3 regions of the Leminorella grimontii genome follow, and region 2 is predicted to be linked to each of the others. Evidence: predicted binding sites of a transcription regulator. Region 2 holds the regulator's gene; each other region holds the start of a gene.
The links. Region 2 encodes CRP, which controls carbon source genes, mostly activating them, when cyclic AMP is high. Its sites were predicted from a motif close to ATGTGANNNNNNTCACAT; they were not measured.

Region 1 (4,268 bases), 610 kb from region 2:
CGGGACCGGACTTTTTCTTCGTTTCCCAGACGGCGGTAAGCCGCTCTCGGCGCGAGGCTATATTCGGTGCTATAGGCATTACGGTTGGCGTTATGGTGTGGGCCGCCGTCGCCTTGATGGGGCTGCATCTTTTACTGCAAAAAATGGCCTGGCTGCACAGCATTATCGTAGTTTGCGGCGGCGCTTATCTGTGCTGGATGGGTTTTTGTCTGCTTCGTTCGGTAATGAAAAAAGAGATGTTAAGCCATGACCCGGAGCATGACGTTGCGGCTGTCAGCGCAAGCCATGCCTTTGTTAAAGGGCTGCTGACCAACCTGTCAAACCCGAAGGTGCTGATTTATTTTGGCAGCGTATTTTCCGTTTTCGTAGGCGACGACGTTGCAAGCGGCGCGCGCTGGGGAATTTTCGGGCTGATCGCGGTTGAAACGATACTGTGGTTTTCTCTGGTGGCGTTTGTTTTTGCGCTGCCGGCCATGCGAAGAGGCTATCAGCGTGCGGCTAAGTGGATCGACGGCGTTGCGGGCGCGCTGTTTGCAGGGTTCGGTTTGAATCTGATTATTTCCAGACTGTCTCTTTAGCATTCTTTTAGCGACAGGGAGAGGGGAAATTATTGATTTCCTTATGCCAAAAGATAAGGTACTTTACCTGAGAAACGTTTCATCAGGAGCTATAGGCTCTTCTGTTTTGGTAAGTTCTCTATCTAGTTAGCCGATAATGAAGAAAAAAAGACCCGTCCTTCAGGACGTCGCCGATATCGTTGGCGTCACAAAAATGACCATCAGCCGCTATCTGCGCGATCCGGAGCTGGTTTCCCTGTCTCTGAGAGGGAAAATTGCTGCTGCTCTGGAGGAGTCTGGCTACATTCTAAACCGTGCGCCCGATATTCTTTCTAATGCGACCAGCCACGCTATTGGCGTTTTACTTCCCTCCCTGACCAACCAGGTTTTTGCTGAAGTGCTGCGCGGAATAGAAAGCGTGACGGACGCCCATGGCTATCAGACCATGCTGGGCCACTACGGCTATAGCTCAGAAAAGGAAGAGCAGAGGTTGGCCTCTTTGCTGTCTTATAACATCGACGGCCTTATTCTTTCCGAACGCCAGCACACGCCTCGAACGCTGAAAATGATTGAAGTTGCGGGGATCCCCGTCGTCGAGTTGATGGACAGCGTTTCTCCCTGTCTTGACATGGCCGTCGGGTTTGATAACCATGAGGCCGCGCGCCAAATGACGAGGGACGTTATCGCTCGGGGGCATCGGCACGTCGTTTACTTCGGGGCGCGTTACGATGAGAGAACGATAATCAAGCAACGGGGATATGAACAGGCAATGAGTGAAGCCGGGCTTACCCCGTTTAGCATCATGACGGCAAAAGCCTCTTCCTATTCCGCCGGTGCCGAAATGCTGCTTCAGGCTCAGACGCAATATCCTAAAATTGACAGCATCTTCTGTACCAATGACGACCTGGCGGTCGGGGCCATTTTTGAATGCCAGCGTCAGGGAATTCGTATTCCTCAGGATATGGGCGTAGCCGGTTTCCACGGTCATGATATTGGTCGTGTGATGCAGCCTAAGCTTGCCAGCGTATTAACGCCGCGTGAAAAAATGGGAAAGATCGGCGCAGAAATTCTGCTGTCTCGCCTGCGCGGAGAAGCCGTGCCTTCCCGCGTGGTTGACGTTGGCTTCACTCTGATTGCCGGCGACAGTATCTAATTTGAGCGTAAGGGGGATTTTCCCCCCCCCCCCTTATTTGCAGATGCCTCCGCACTGTTTTTTGAACTTCCTCACAAATATCTCATTCACTTCTTTTTCTTTATTGCTTATTTAATCTGCTGACAACAGAATGTTACCGATAACTTGTTACCAGTAACATAAAGCATTGGGGATCGTATCTAATGAATAATCAAACTCAGCCGCGCCGCGTTTTTGTCCTTATGGGCGTATCAGGCAGTGGCAAATCGGCGGTCGCTGCTCGGGTCGCTCACGAACTCCAGGCGGCGTTTCTTGATGGGGATTTCCTACATCCGCGTAGAAACATTGAAAAAATGGCGTCGGGAAACCCTTTAAACGATGATGACCGTATGCCCTGGCTGAAGGCGTTGAACGACGCGGCTTACGCCATGCAGAGGACCAACGACGTTTCCTTAATTATTTGCTCGTCGCTGAAGAAGAAGTATCGCGACTGCCTGCGGGAAGGTAATGAAAACCTTTCGTTTATCTATATGAAAGGGGATTTTGACGTTATCGAACGGCGCCTGATGGCGCGTAAAGGTCACTTCCAAAAGCCCAAAATGTTGGAGTCTCAGTTCGCGGCGCTAGAAGAGCCTGGGCTGGAAGAACAGGACGTTGCTGCTATCAATATTGACCAACCGCTTGATGACGTTGTTGCTGACGTTATTCGGCACATAAAATCCAAAACTGCTTAAGGATAATAATAATGGATACGTTAACCCTCGTGTTAACGGCGGTAGGCTCTGTACTACTACTGCTGTTTCTCGTGATGTATGCTCGCCTGCACGCGTTTATCGCGCTAATGCTGGTGTCGTTGGGCGCCGGCATGTTTTCCGGCATGCCCTTAACAAAAATCGTAGAGACGATGCAAAAGGGGATGGCCGGTACGCTCGGCTTTTTGGCCATCGTCGTTGCGTTAGGCGCTATGTTCGGCAAAATCCTGCATGAGACCGGCGCGCTGGATCAGATTGCCGTGAAGCTGCTGCACGGCTTTGGCGAAAAGCGCGCCAACTACGCGCTGGGCCTTGCCGGGCTTATCTGTGCGCTGCCGCTGTTTTTTGACGTTGCCATCGTTCTACTCATCGGCATCGCGTTTGCCGTTGCGCGTCGTACAAAAGGAAACCTGGTCAGGCTGGTTGTTCCTCTGTTTGCCGGGGTTGCCGCGGCCGCCGCGTTCTTACTGCCGGGGCCGACGCCTATGCTGCTGGCGTCACAAATGAACGCTGACTTCACCTGGATGATTATCATCGGCCTCGCCGCGGCGATCCCGGGTATGATTCTGGCCGGGCCGATTTTTGGCAGCTTCATTAGCCGTTTTGTTACGTTGGATCTGCCGGAAGACATTGATGAACCTAGCATTAATAAAGACGCGCTGCCGTCCTTCGGCTTTAGTCTGGTTCTGGTGCTGTTCCCGCTGATTCTGGTTGGCTTAAACACCATCGGTACGCGCATTGTTGCGCCGGATTCTCCGCTGGTTGAATGGTTTAAATTCATCGGCCACCCGTTTGTCGCTATTCTGTTGGCCTGTCTGTTAGCAATTTACGGCCTGGCGCTGCGTCGCGGCATGAGCCGTGAAAAGGTGATGTCCGTTTGTTCTGCGGCTATCCAACCGGCGGGTATTATCCTACTGGTGACGGGCGCCGGCGGCGTGTTCAAGCAGGTTCTGGTTGATTCCGGCGTGGGCCCCGCTCTGGGTAATGCGCTGATTGGCGCGGGTCTTCCGATTGCTGCGGCCTGCTTTGTTTTGGCCGCTGCGGTTCGCGTTATCCAAGGCTCGGCAACGGTCGCCTGTTTAACGACGGTCGGTCTGGTGCTTCCGGTTATCGGCGAGCTGGGATATAACGGCGCTCAGCTGGCTGCGCTGTCCGTCTGTATTGCCGGCGGTTCGATTGTGCTAAGCCACGTTAACGACTCCGGCTTCTGGCTGTTCGGTAAGTTTACCGGCGCAACGGAAGCGCAAACGTTGAAAACCTGGACGCTGATGGAGACCATCCTGGGAACTACGGGTGCTATCGTAGGTATGATAGCGTTCTCCCTGCTGTAATTACTGATAAGCGCCCTCGCGTAGCCAAGCTACCGGGGGCGCTTTCTGATTTTCATCGTCTGTCGTTGATTGTTCCGTATCGTTTTCCCATTTTATTTTTGAACAATTCTTGCGCTTTTAGTTGATGCTGAATCGAATCAGGTTTATTTTGTTACCGGTATCATTAAGCGATAGATTTCTTACATAAGCGGTTTTCCCAGAGGACATCGCAACCGTTTATCTAAGAATTTGGCGAAGCTTGTATGACTGTGAGGCATAACATGAATTCTACCGTTGAGCGCGTTACGCAAAATATCATTTCTCGTTCTAAAGAGAGCCGGGCGCGCTATCTGGCTAAAATCGACGCGGCCAAGGGGACGACCGTCCACCGCTCGCAGCTGTCGTGCGGCAACCTGGCCCATGGCTTTGCCGCCTGCTCGCCGGACGATAAGGCGTCGTTAAAAAGCATGGTGAAGAGCAATATTGGCATCGTGACGTCCTACAACGATATGCTCTC
Region 2 (4,268 bases):
GTTCGGGCGTTAATACGTACTGATCGCGAACGATCACCGTCATGCCGTTAAGATGCTCGACGATAAACTGGCTGTGGGTGATCCAAAGGCGCATGTCCGTCAGGTAGCGAGAGTTGAAGCCTGGCTCCTGCATAGCTTGGTTCAATGCGGTAAACAGCGCGTTGTGGGCCTGATTCATCTTCATCCTTGCGTACGACAGCGCGGTGGCGTCGTCCGTCTGGGCAAACATCTGCCTTAGATGATTTTGATAGGCTTCCAGCGCGCTGTGGGCGTTTTTGCGCAGCTGGCCGCTTTGCCACTGGGGCCATAGCCAGATGGTTCCTGCGAATACCAGCATGCAGCCAATCACCGTATCCACCAGCCGGGAAAGCAGAAACTCCATGCCGCTACCGGCGATAATCTGCAGCGTATATACGGCGGTGATGGTAAAGCCAACGACCGCAATGCCGTAGTATTTTCGTACCGCCAGATAGGCGGCAAGGGTAATCGCCAGCATCAACAGCAGCATGACGTATTCAGGGTACTGTAGCCGCAAGATGAATGCGCCGACGATGATGCCGAACAGCGTACCGAGAGCACGGTGCTGAATACGGATGCGGGTGGCGTTGTAGCCGTTTTGGCTGACCAGCATGACGGTCAGCAGTATCCAGTACGGTTTTGGCAGGTTGAGGACCATGCCAATCGCGCTGCCTGCGGCCAGCGTAACCCCCAGGCGCGCCGCGTTGCGAAGCGCGGCGGACTTCAGCGAACAGTAGCCTTTTAGCGCTCGCCAGAACGGAAGCCGGTTCTGCGACGGCATCAGGCTGCGGTTGTAAAGCGGCCGCTGGTGGCTGAGCAATTGGGCTATGCGGCTGAAGTGGTAATAACAAAACGCGCCGACCGGATTGTCGGGATGCTGATTGGCGATTTTTTCCAGCGCGGCCAGCTCGTGCTCAATAGAAAATGGCTTGGGGCGTCGATGGTAGAGAATATCGTCGGAAAGGGTTCTAAGCTGTCGGCTGATGATCCTGGCGTTGTGGCGGATAACCGCTTCCGCATGGCTTTGCTCTACCAGCCTTTGCACTTCGTCAGGCTGGTGCAGGCTCACCGTGATGTGCTCTTGCAAATCGAGCGCAACCTGAAAGGCCTGCATCAGGCGCTGATGGCGCGGGTGCTTCAGGTCGGTGATCATATAGAGCTGTTGGTAGATGAGCGTAATGCTGTCCATAACCTGCTGCTGGCGGCTCAGCAGCGGCGGCAGCGCCGTTTCCGGATCGGTGTGCTGAGTCAGCAGGCTGTATTTGGCTTCAAAATAGTCCGCGAGCTGGCGGTAAAGCAGGCTTAGGGACTCCCGCATCGGCTGTTCCTGCCACAGGCGAAACCAGACGTAGGTAAACAGCCCATACCAGAGCGTGCCGATGATGAACAGCGCGGGCGCATACCAAATGGGCATGGTGTCCACCAGGCTTAGGGTGAAGATACCGGCGACCAGCGCGGCGGGCATCAGACGTCCGTGTAGGGGGCTGATTTCCGCGGTCACGCCAAACAGTATCGCCATAATGAACATGCAGGCGGCAAGCGGAATTGAAAGGTCGAGAAACAGCTGCAATAAAAAGCTGCTGCCGGCAAACAGAGCGCCGCCAATGGCTAAACGTTTAAAAAATCGTTTGTGGGGCGTATCCAGACCGCCGATGTTGCAGCAGGCCGGGACCAAAGAAAGCATAAAGCCGGTACGCAGATCGTTTAACAGCCAGAACAGCAGGATAGGTAGGCAGAGAACCAGCGTTTGGCGCAGAGCATAGTTAACTTCAGGATGATAGATAACGCGGCGCCACATACGCTTCCGTAGTAGATAAAGCGGGCACCACGCTAAAGCGCCCGCCTTGTAGAGTAGTTAACGTGTCCCGTAGACGACGATGGTTTTACCATGCGCCGAAATCAGGTTTTGATCTTCAAGCATCTTCAGGATGCGGCCGACCGTTTCGCGAGAGCAGCCGACGATTTGGCCGATTTCCTGACGGGTTATTTTTATCTGCATTCCGTCTGGGTGGGTCATCGCATCGGGCTGTTTAGCCAGGTTCAGCAGGGTTTGAGCAATGCGTCCCGTGACGTCAAGGAAGGCAAGGCTGCCCACTTTCTCTGAGGTGACCTGCAGGCGGCTGGCCATCTGTGCCGACAGGCGCATGAGAATATCGGGATTGACTTGAATCAGCTGGCGAAACTTTTTATAGGATATTTCCGCCACTTCACAGGCGGTTTTCGCTCTTACCCATGCGCTGCGTTCCTGGCCTTCTTCAAACAGGCCAAGCTCACCGATGAAGTCCCCTTGGTTGAGGTAGGAAAGAATCATTTCTTTACCTTCTTCATCCTTAATGAGAACGGCTACGGCTCCTTTGACGATGTAATAAAGCGTCTCCGCCTTCTCTCCTTGATGGATAAGAGTGCTCTTGGATGGGTATTTATGGATATGACAATGAGACAAAAACCATTCAAGAGTCGGGTCTGTTTGCGGTTTGCCGAGAACCATCTGTTGTTATCCTCTTTGTTGTCACTACCTAAAACAGCAAAGCGAGAAGCCTGCCGAAAAAATCCTACTCGCTCGAAACCGCCAGAAAGGCTCGGTGAGCGCTATTATAGCCGATGCGTGAAAGAATAGAGAACGTTTGTATGCATCAGCTTGAGCATAACCTAATTTATGGACTTCTACACCGTAAGCTTTTAACACAGCTTGAGGCAAGAGTCTTGTTCCTCGTTACTAAAATGCGGGGCGTCTGGCGTATTGCAGCGCCATTCGCCTATTTTTACGGCATTATTATTTTAGCGGCTTACCCTGCAAAAGCTGCTGAATCAGCGGGGTAATAATCAGCTCCATCGCCAGCCCGACTTTTCCCCCCGGAATTACCAGCGTATTGGTTTGCGAAATGAACGATCCCTGCAGCATGGCCAGCAGATAGGGGAAGTCTATCCCGCTGAGCCCGCGAAAGTGAATAACCACCAAGCTTTCATCGAGGGTGGGGATGCTTTTGGCCGAAAAGGGGTCCGAGGTGTCTACCGTAGGTACGCGCTGGAAGTTGATGTGCGTGCGGGAAAACTGCGGTGTGATGTAGTTAATGTAGTCGTCCATTGAGCGAACGACGGAATCCAGCACCGCCTCTCGCGAATGCTCGCGCTCGACGGTGTCGCGAATAAGCTTCTGTATCCATTCCAGGTTGACGATAGGCACGACGCCGACCAGCAGGTCTACGTGGCGCGCTACGTCGTGCTTTTCAGTAACGATCCCGCCGTGAAGGCCTTCATAAAACAGCAGATCCGTACCGTCGGGTAGCCCGCTCCAGGGCGTAAAGGTGCCGGGAAGCTGGCGATAGGGAACGGCTTCGTCATAGGTATGCAGGTACTTACGGGTGCGGCCTGAACCGCTTTGGCCGTATTCGGCAAATCCGCTCTCCAGCGCAGCGAAGTCGTTCGCTTCCGGGCCGAAGTAGCTGATGTGGCGCCCCTGCTCTCTGGCCCTGCGGATTTCCGCGTCCATTTCTGGACGGGTGTAGCGGTGATAGGCGTCGCCGTCGATGCGAGCGGCGTTAAGGTTGAGCTGTTGGAAAATTTTCCGAAACGCCTGACTGGTGGTGGTGGTCCCCGCTCCGCTGGAGCCGGTAACGGCGATGATGGGGTGCGCTGCTGACATAGGCCGAGGTCCTTGCGTTTATTATTGTCGTTTGAGCATAGCCTAGTCGGCGATGCGCGGGAATATGGATAAGAACGTTTAAGCGTGGTTATCTACATTATTAAATACGCTCGACCATGCGGCGGTTAGCGCAGCATACTCGTCATTGGAAAGCTGCTCGCGCATAGCGAACGCCATCGCTGCATGTAAAAACGCTTTTCTTGCCGCGCGCCACTTGGGCGTAAGCGCCTCTTCCGTTTCTCCGTCTTCGATAATCTGGATAACGGCATCACTACCTTCTTGCTTCTTGGCTTGTAGTTCCAACAATTCGGCAATCAGATGAAATCCTCCATTTACGGGGGAGCTTTCGTCATCATCGCGTCCCATTGCGCTGAGCGTCATCCCGTCCTTGTCGTCATACTGATGTTGCCGGGGAAACGCTAGCTGGCTGTCCCAGAGTACCCAAGCTTTAGTCCATGCAGAGTCGGCGTCGGCGGATAAATTGTTCTGCAATTGCTCGGTCTGCTCAGCCGTTACGGCAGAGATCTGCTGTAGCAATATCACAATGTCTTGGCCGTAGTCGCCAAAAAGCATTGCTAGCGGCAGCGGTTCAAGCAGCCTGATGGCG
Region 3 (4,268 bases), 1.8 Mb from region 2:
GAAGGTGTCATAATCCGCGTTCAGGTTGCCTTGGTGCATCCTGTCCACCAGACGGTTGAGAATGGCGACCGGCTGCCCTTCTATATGAGGGACAGCCTCCTGCAGCGTGCGCAGGATCGTCTCTCCGCCCGGCGCTTCGCCAACGCCGGTATGTCCGGCGCTGTCCTTAAGGATGACGATATTTCGCGTAAAATAAGCGCCGTGTGCGCCGCCAACGTTCATCAGCATGCTGTCATGGCCGGCAACCGGAACGACCTGCATGGAAACAATTTTTGGCGTGTCTTGAGTGTGCATAGCGGCCTCCTTTCCGATTACAGCTTAAGTTCGATACGTTGAATTTTGCCGACCACGAACAGATAGCTGAAAATAGCGATAGCCGCGTGAACGCCCACGTATATCAGCGCGCCGTTAAACGAGCCGGTGGAGTAGACGATATAGCCGATGGCAATAGGCGTAACGATGCCGGAAATGTTGCCGCACATGTTGAACAGCCCGCCGCTCAGGCCGCTTATTTCTTTTGGCGCCGTATCGGCCATGACGGCCCAGCCCAGCGCGCCGATGCCTTTACCGAAGAAGGCCAAGGCCATAAAGCCGACGACCAGCATTTCAGATTCGATATAGTTACAGAACACCATCGAAATAGAGAGCAGCATGCCCAGAACGATGGGCGTTTTTCTCGCCAGCGTCACAGAGCCGGTGCGCTTCATCAGGTAATCGGAAATCACGCCGCCCAAAATGCCGCCGGCAAAGCCGCACAGCGCAGGGACGGAAGCCACAAAGCCCGCCTTCAGAATTGACATGCCGCGAGCCTGAACCAGATAAACCGGGAACCAGGTAATAAAAAAGTAGGTCAGCGCGTTGATACAGTATTGGCCGATATAGATACCGACCAGCATCCGCGAACTCAGAAGCTGCTTGACGTAGCTTAGCTTCGGGCCGGAACTGGCGTCTTTTTTGCCGCCCGCCTGATCCATATTGGTCAGCGCGCCGCCGCGTTCGATATGGTCTATCTCGCCCTGGTTGATGCTCGGGTGGTCTTTCGGGTTATGAATAACTTTTACCCAGATAAAGCTGACGATGATGCCCAAGCCGCCCATAAAGTAGAATACGAACTGCCAGCCCAGCTCGTGGGTCAGCCAGCCCATGATGGGGGCAAAAATGACGGTGGCGAAATACTGCGCCGAGTTAAAGATAGCGACAGCCGTGCCGCGCTCCTGCGCGGGGAACCACGCGGCGACGATGCGGCTGTTGCCGGGAAAAGAGGGCGATTCAGCCAGGCCGACCAGAAAGCGCAGCGTAAACAGCAAAACCAGCGCCCACATGCCGCTTAGAAAGCCAATGGCACCCTGCAGCAGCGTGAAGGTTGACCAGGTAAAGATACTCCAGAAATAAACTCGCTTGGAGCCGAAGCGGTCTAAAAGCCAGCCGCCCGGCAGCTGGCCTAATACGTAGGCCCATGAGAAAGCTGAAAAAACGTAACCCATACCGACGGCGTCAAGTCCCAGCGAGGAGGACATCGGCGCTCCGGCAATTGACAGCGTCGCGCGGTCGCCGTAGTTAATTGCGGTCACCGCAAACAGCATGACAACAATCCAGAAACGCACGCGGGTGGGTTTTACCCCACTCACGCTGGCGCTTGTCGCTGAATTAATAGACTCCATGTTATTCTCCTATAGATAAAGTTATTTACCCTATCCAATCGTTTTAATTCTGTTAGTTAACAACCCCATTGGATGAAAATAATTTCTGGTGGTAATACTATTCCGCTCAGATTTATTTCCCCGCCAAGAAATAAGAAAATAGAAAAATAAGAATTCACGGTTCCGCTGAGGGAATACTACTGGCTATGCATAAAACGGGTCATTGGGCATATGCCCAATGATTTATGTAACTTGGGCCATTTTTTAGCCTAAAAACGACCTAAAAACTGTAAATACTAAGTAAAATCATTGAATTGAAGCACCATTAAAACATGATAAACAAATAGGGAATTAGTGCGGAAAGGTGAAACTCATCACATATTGTTTGATTTATTAAACACGCTACGAATACGTCATAAAAATAGCTATTGTTATTTTTAATTTTTGGAAGTAGATATATTGTCAGGACATAATTGAAAAATAGAAAAGAATTCACGCGCCGCTACGGGCATGGCTTTTAATGATAGCCCGATCACATTTATTTAATGGAATGAAGGTATCTACAATGAATAAAGAGAATAGCCTCTCGACGCCGCTTTATATTAAAGTCGACGAGCGGGACAATGTAGCGATCGTCGTCAATGATAACGGACTTCCCGCCGGCACTCGCTTTAGCTGCGGGCTTGAGCTGGTGGAGCACGTTCCCCAAGGGCACAAGGCGGCGCTGGTTAACATCGCCGAAGGCGAGGCCATCGTTCGCTACGGCGAAATCATCGGCTATGCCGTGAAAGATATTCCCCAAGGCGGCTGGATAGAAGAGTCTCTGGTCACGCTGCCCGAAGCGCCGGCGCTGGAAACGCTGCCTCTGGCGACCCACGTTCCCGCCCCCCTTCCCCCTCTGGAAGGCTATACCTTCGAGGGCTATCGCAATGCGGACGGCAGCGTCGGCACCAAAAACCTGCTGGGCATCACCACCAGCGTTCAGTGCGTGGCCGGCGTGGTTGACTACGTGGTCAAACTTATCGAGCGCGACCTGCTGCCCAAGTACCCCAACGTTGACGGCGTCGTAGGCCTGAATCACCTTTACGGCTGCGGCGTCGCCATCAACGCCCCCGCCGCCGTCGTGCCGATCCGCACTATTCATAACCTGGCGCTGAACCCCAACTTCGGCGGCGAAGTGATGGTAATAGGCCTCGGCTGCGAAAAGCTTCAGCCGGAGAGGCTGCTGGAAGGCACGCCGGATACGCAAAAAATCATTCTCAAAGACAGCCCGATCGTTCGCCTACAGGATGAGCAGCACGTCGGCTTTGGCGCCATGATTAAAGAGATTATGCGGGTGGCAGAAATTCACCTTCAAAGGCTGAATGCCAGAACGCGGGAAACCTGTCCGGCGTCCGAGCTGGTGGTCGGCATGCAGTGCGGCGGCAGCGACGCGTTCTCCGGCGTCACGGCCAACCCGGCAGTAGGCTTCGCTTCCGACCTGCTGGTGCGCGCCGGCGCAACGGTCATGTTCTCTGAAGTGACCGAAGTGCGTGACGCCGTGCATCTGCTGACGCCGCGCACCGTCGACGAGCAGGTCGGCAAGCGCCTGCTGGAAGAGATGGCCTGGTACGACAACTATCTCGACAGCGGTAAAACCGACCGCAGCGCCAACCCGTCGCCGGGTAATAAAAAGGGCGGACTGGCCAACGTGGTGGAAAAGGCGCTGGGCTCGATCGCCAAGTCGGGCAAAAGCGCCATTGTGGAAGTGCTGTCGCCGGGCCAGCGCCCGACCAAGCGCGGGCTTATCTACGCCGCCACGCCAGCCAGCGACTTCGTCTGCGGCACCCAGCAGCTGGCTTCCGGCATCACGCTGCAGGTATTTACCTCCGGGCGCGGTACGCCTTACGGTCTGGCCGCCGTACCGGTGATCAAGATGTCGACCCGCAGCGCGCTGGCGAAGCGCTGGTTTGATCTGGTGGACATCGACGCGGGCACCATCGCCACCGGCGAAGCAACCATCGAAGACGTAGGCTGGGAGCTGTTCCACCTGCTGCTGGACGTCGCCAGCGGCCGCAAAAAACCGTGGTCCGATCGATGGGGGCTGCACAACGCGCTAGCGGTGTTTAACCCGGCGCCAGTGACCTGATGGTTTAATCAAAGAGAGAAAGCGGCCCGCAACGGGCCGTTTTTAAACAGACAGGATCAGGAAAATTTATCTCGCAGAAAAACCGGCTACCCACTTATCCAGAAAACCAAAAAGCGCCTCGTTCATCTCCCGATAGTCGTTACGGCGCAGTTCCTCCGGCGTCTGAACAAATTTGAACTCATCGGCGCGGCTTAGGTCGCCGGTCGAATTGGCGATCAGCAGTTCCACTACTTCCGGCGTGAGCTCTAGGTGGCACTGAAAGCCGTAGACGTTATCATCGTATTCGACGATCTGCCGCGGACATCCTTCGCTGTAGGCAATCACTTTTGCTTCAGGCGTCAGGCCGGGCATGTCATTGTGCCAGTGGCCGACGTCTATCGTTTTGCCAAAGTGGGTAAATCTGTCGTTGCTCAATCCGTATTCGGTTAGCGCGATGGAATATTTGCCAATCTCCTTCTCCGGGCTGTGCCCAAAGCGCGCCCCCATCGCTTCGCCGACCA

Region 1: gntK (gluconokinase) is a predicted target of CRP. The motif match lies at 1,770-1,787, and genes of this name have one in related genera.
Region 3: garD (galactarate dehydratase) is a predicted target of CRP. The motif match lies at 2,003-2,020, and genes of this name have one in related genera.

The regions. Positions count from the first base shown of each region.
Region 1 is NZ_CP146357.1:4,124,507-4,128,774, reverse strand. Features, by position in the region: gene rhtC (threonine export protein RhtC) at 1-578, shown strand, start outside; gene gntR (gluconate operon transcriptional repressor GntR) at 715-1,710, shown strand; gene gntK (gluconokinase) at 1,893-2,423, shown strand; gene gntU (gluconate transporter) at 2,435-3,772, shown strand; gene edd (phosphogluconate dehydratase) at 4,033-4,268, shown strand, end outside.
Region 2 is NZ_CP146357.1:403,798-408,065, forward strand. Features, by position in the region: gene V8L73_RS01975 (YccS/YhfK family putative transporter) at 1-1,816, opposite strand, end outside; gene crp (cAMP-activated global transcriptional regulator CRP) at 1,874-2,506, opposite strand; gene V8L73_RS01985 (phosphoribulokinase) at 2,792-3,661, opposite strand; gene V8L73_RS01990 (hypothetical protein) at 3,740-4,268, opposite strand, start outside.
Region 3 is NZ_CP146357.1:2,923,647-2,927,914, forward strand. Features, by position in the region: gene V8L73_RS13585 (glucarate dehydratase family protein) at 1-294, opposite strand, end outside; gene V8L73_RS13590 (MFS transporter) at 312-1,661, opposite strand; gene garD (galactarate dehydratase) at 2,206-3,768, shown strand; gene V8L73_RS13600 (type 1 glutamine amidotransferase) at 3,835-4,268, opposite strand, start outside.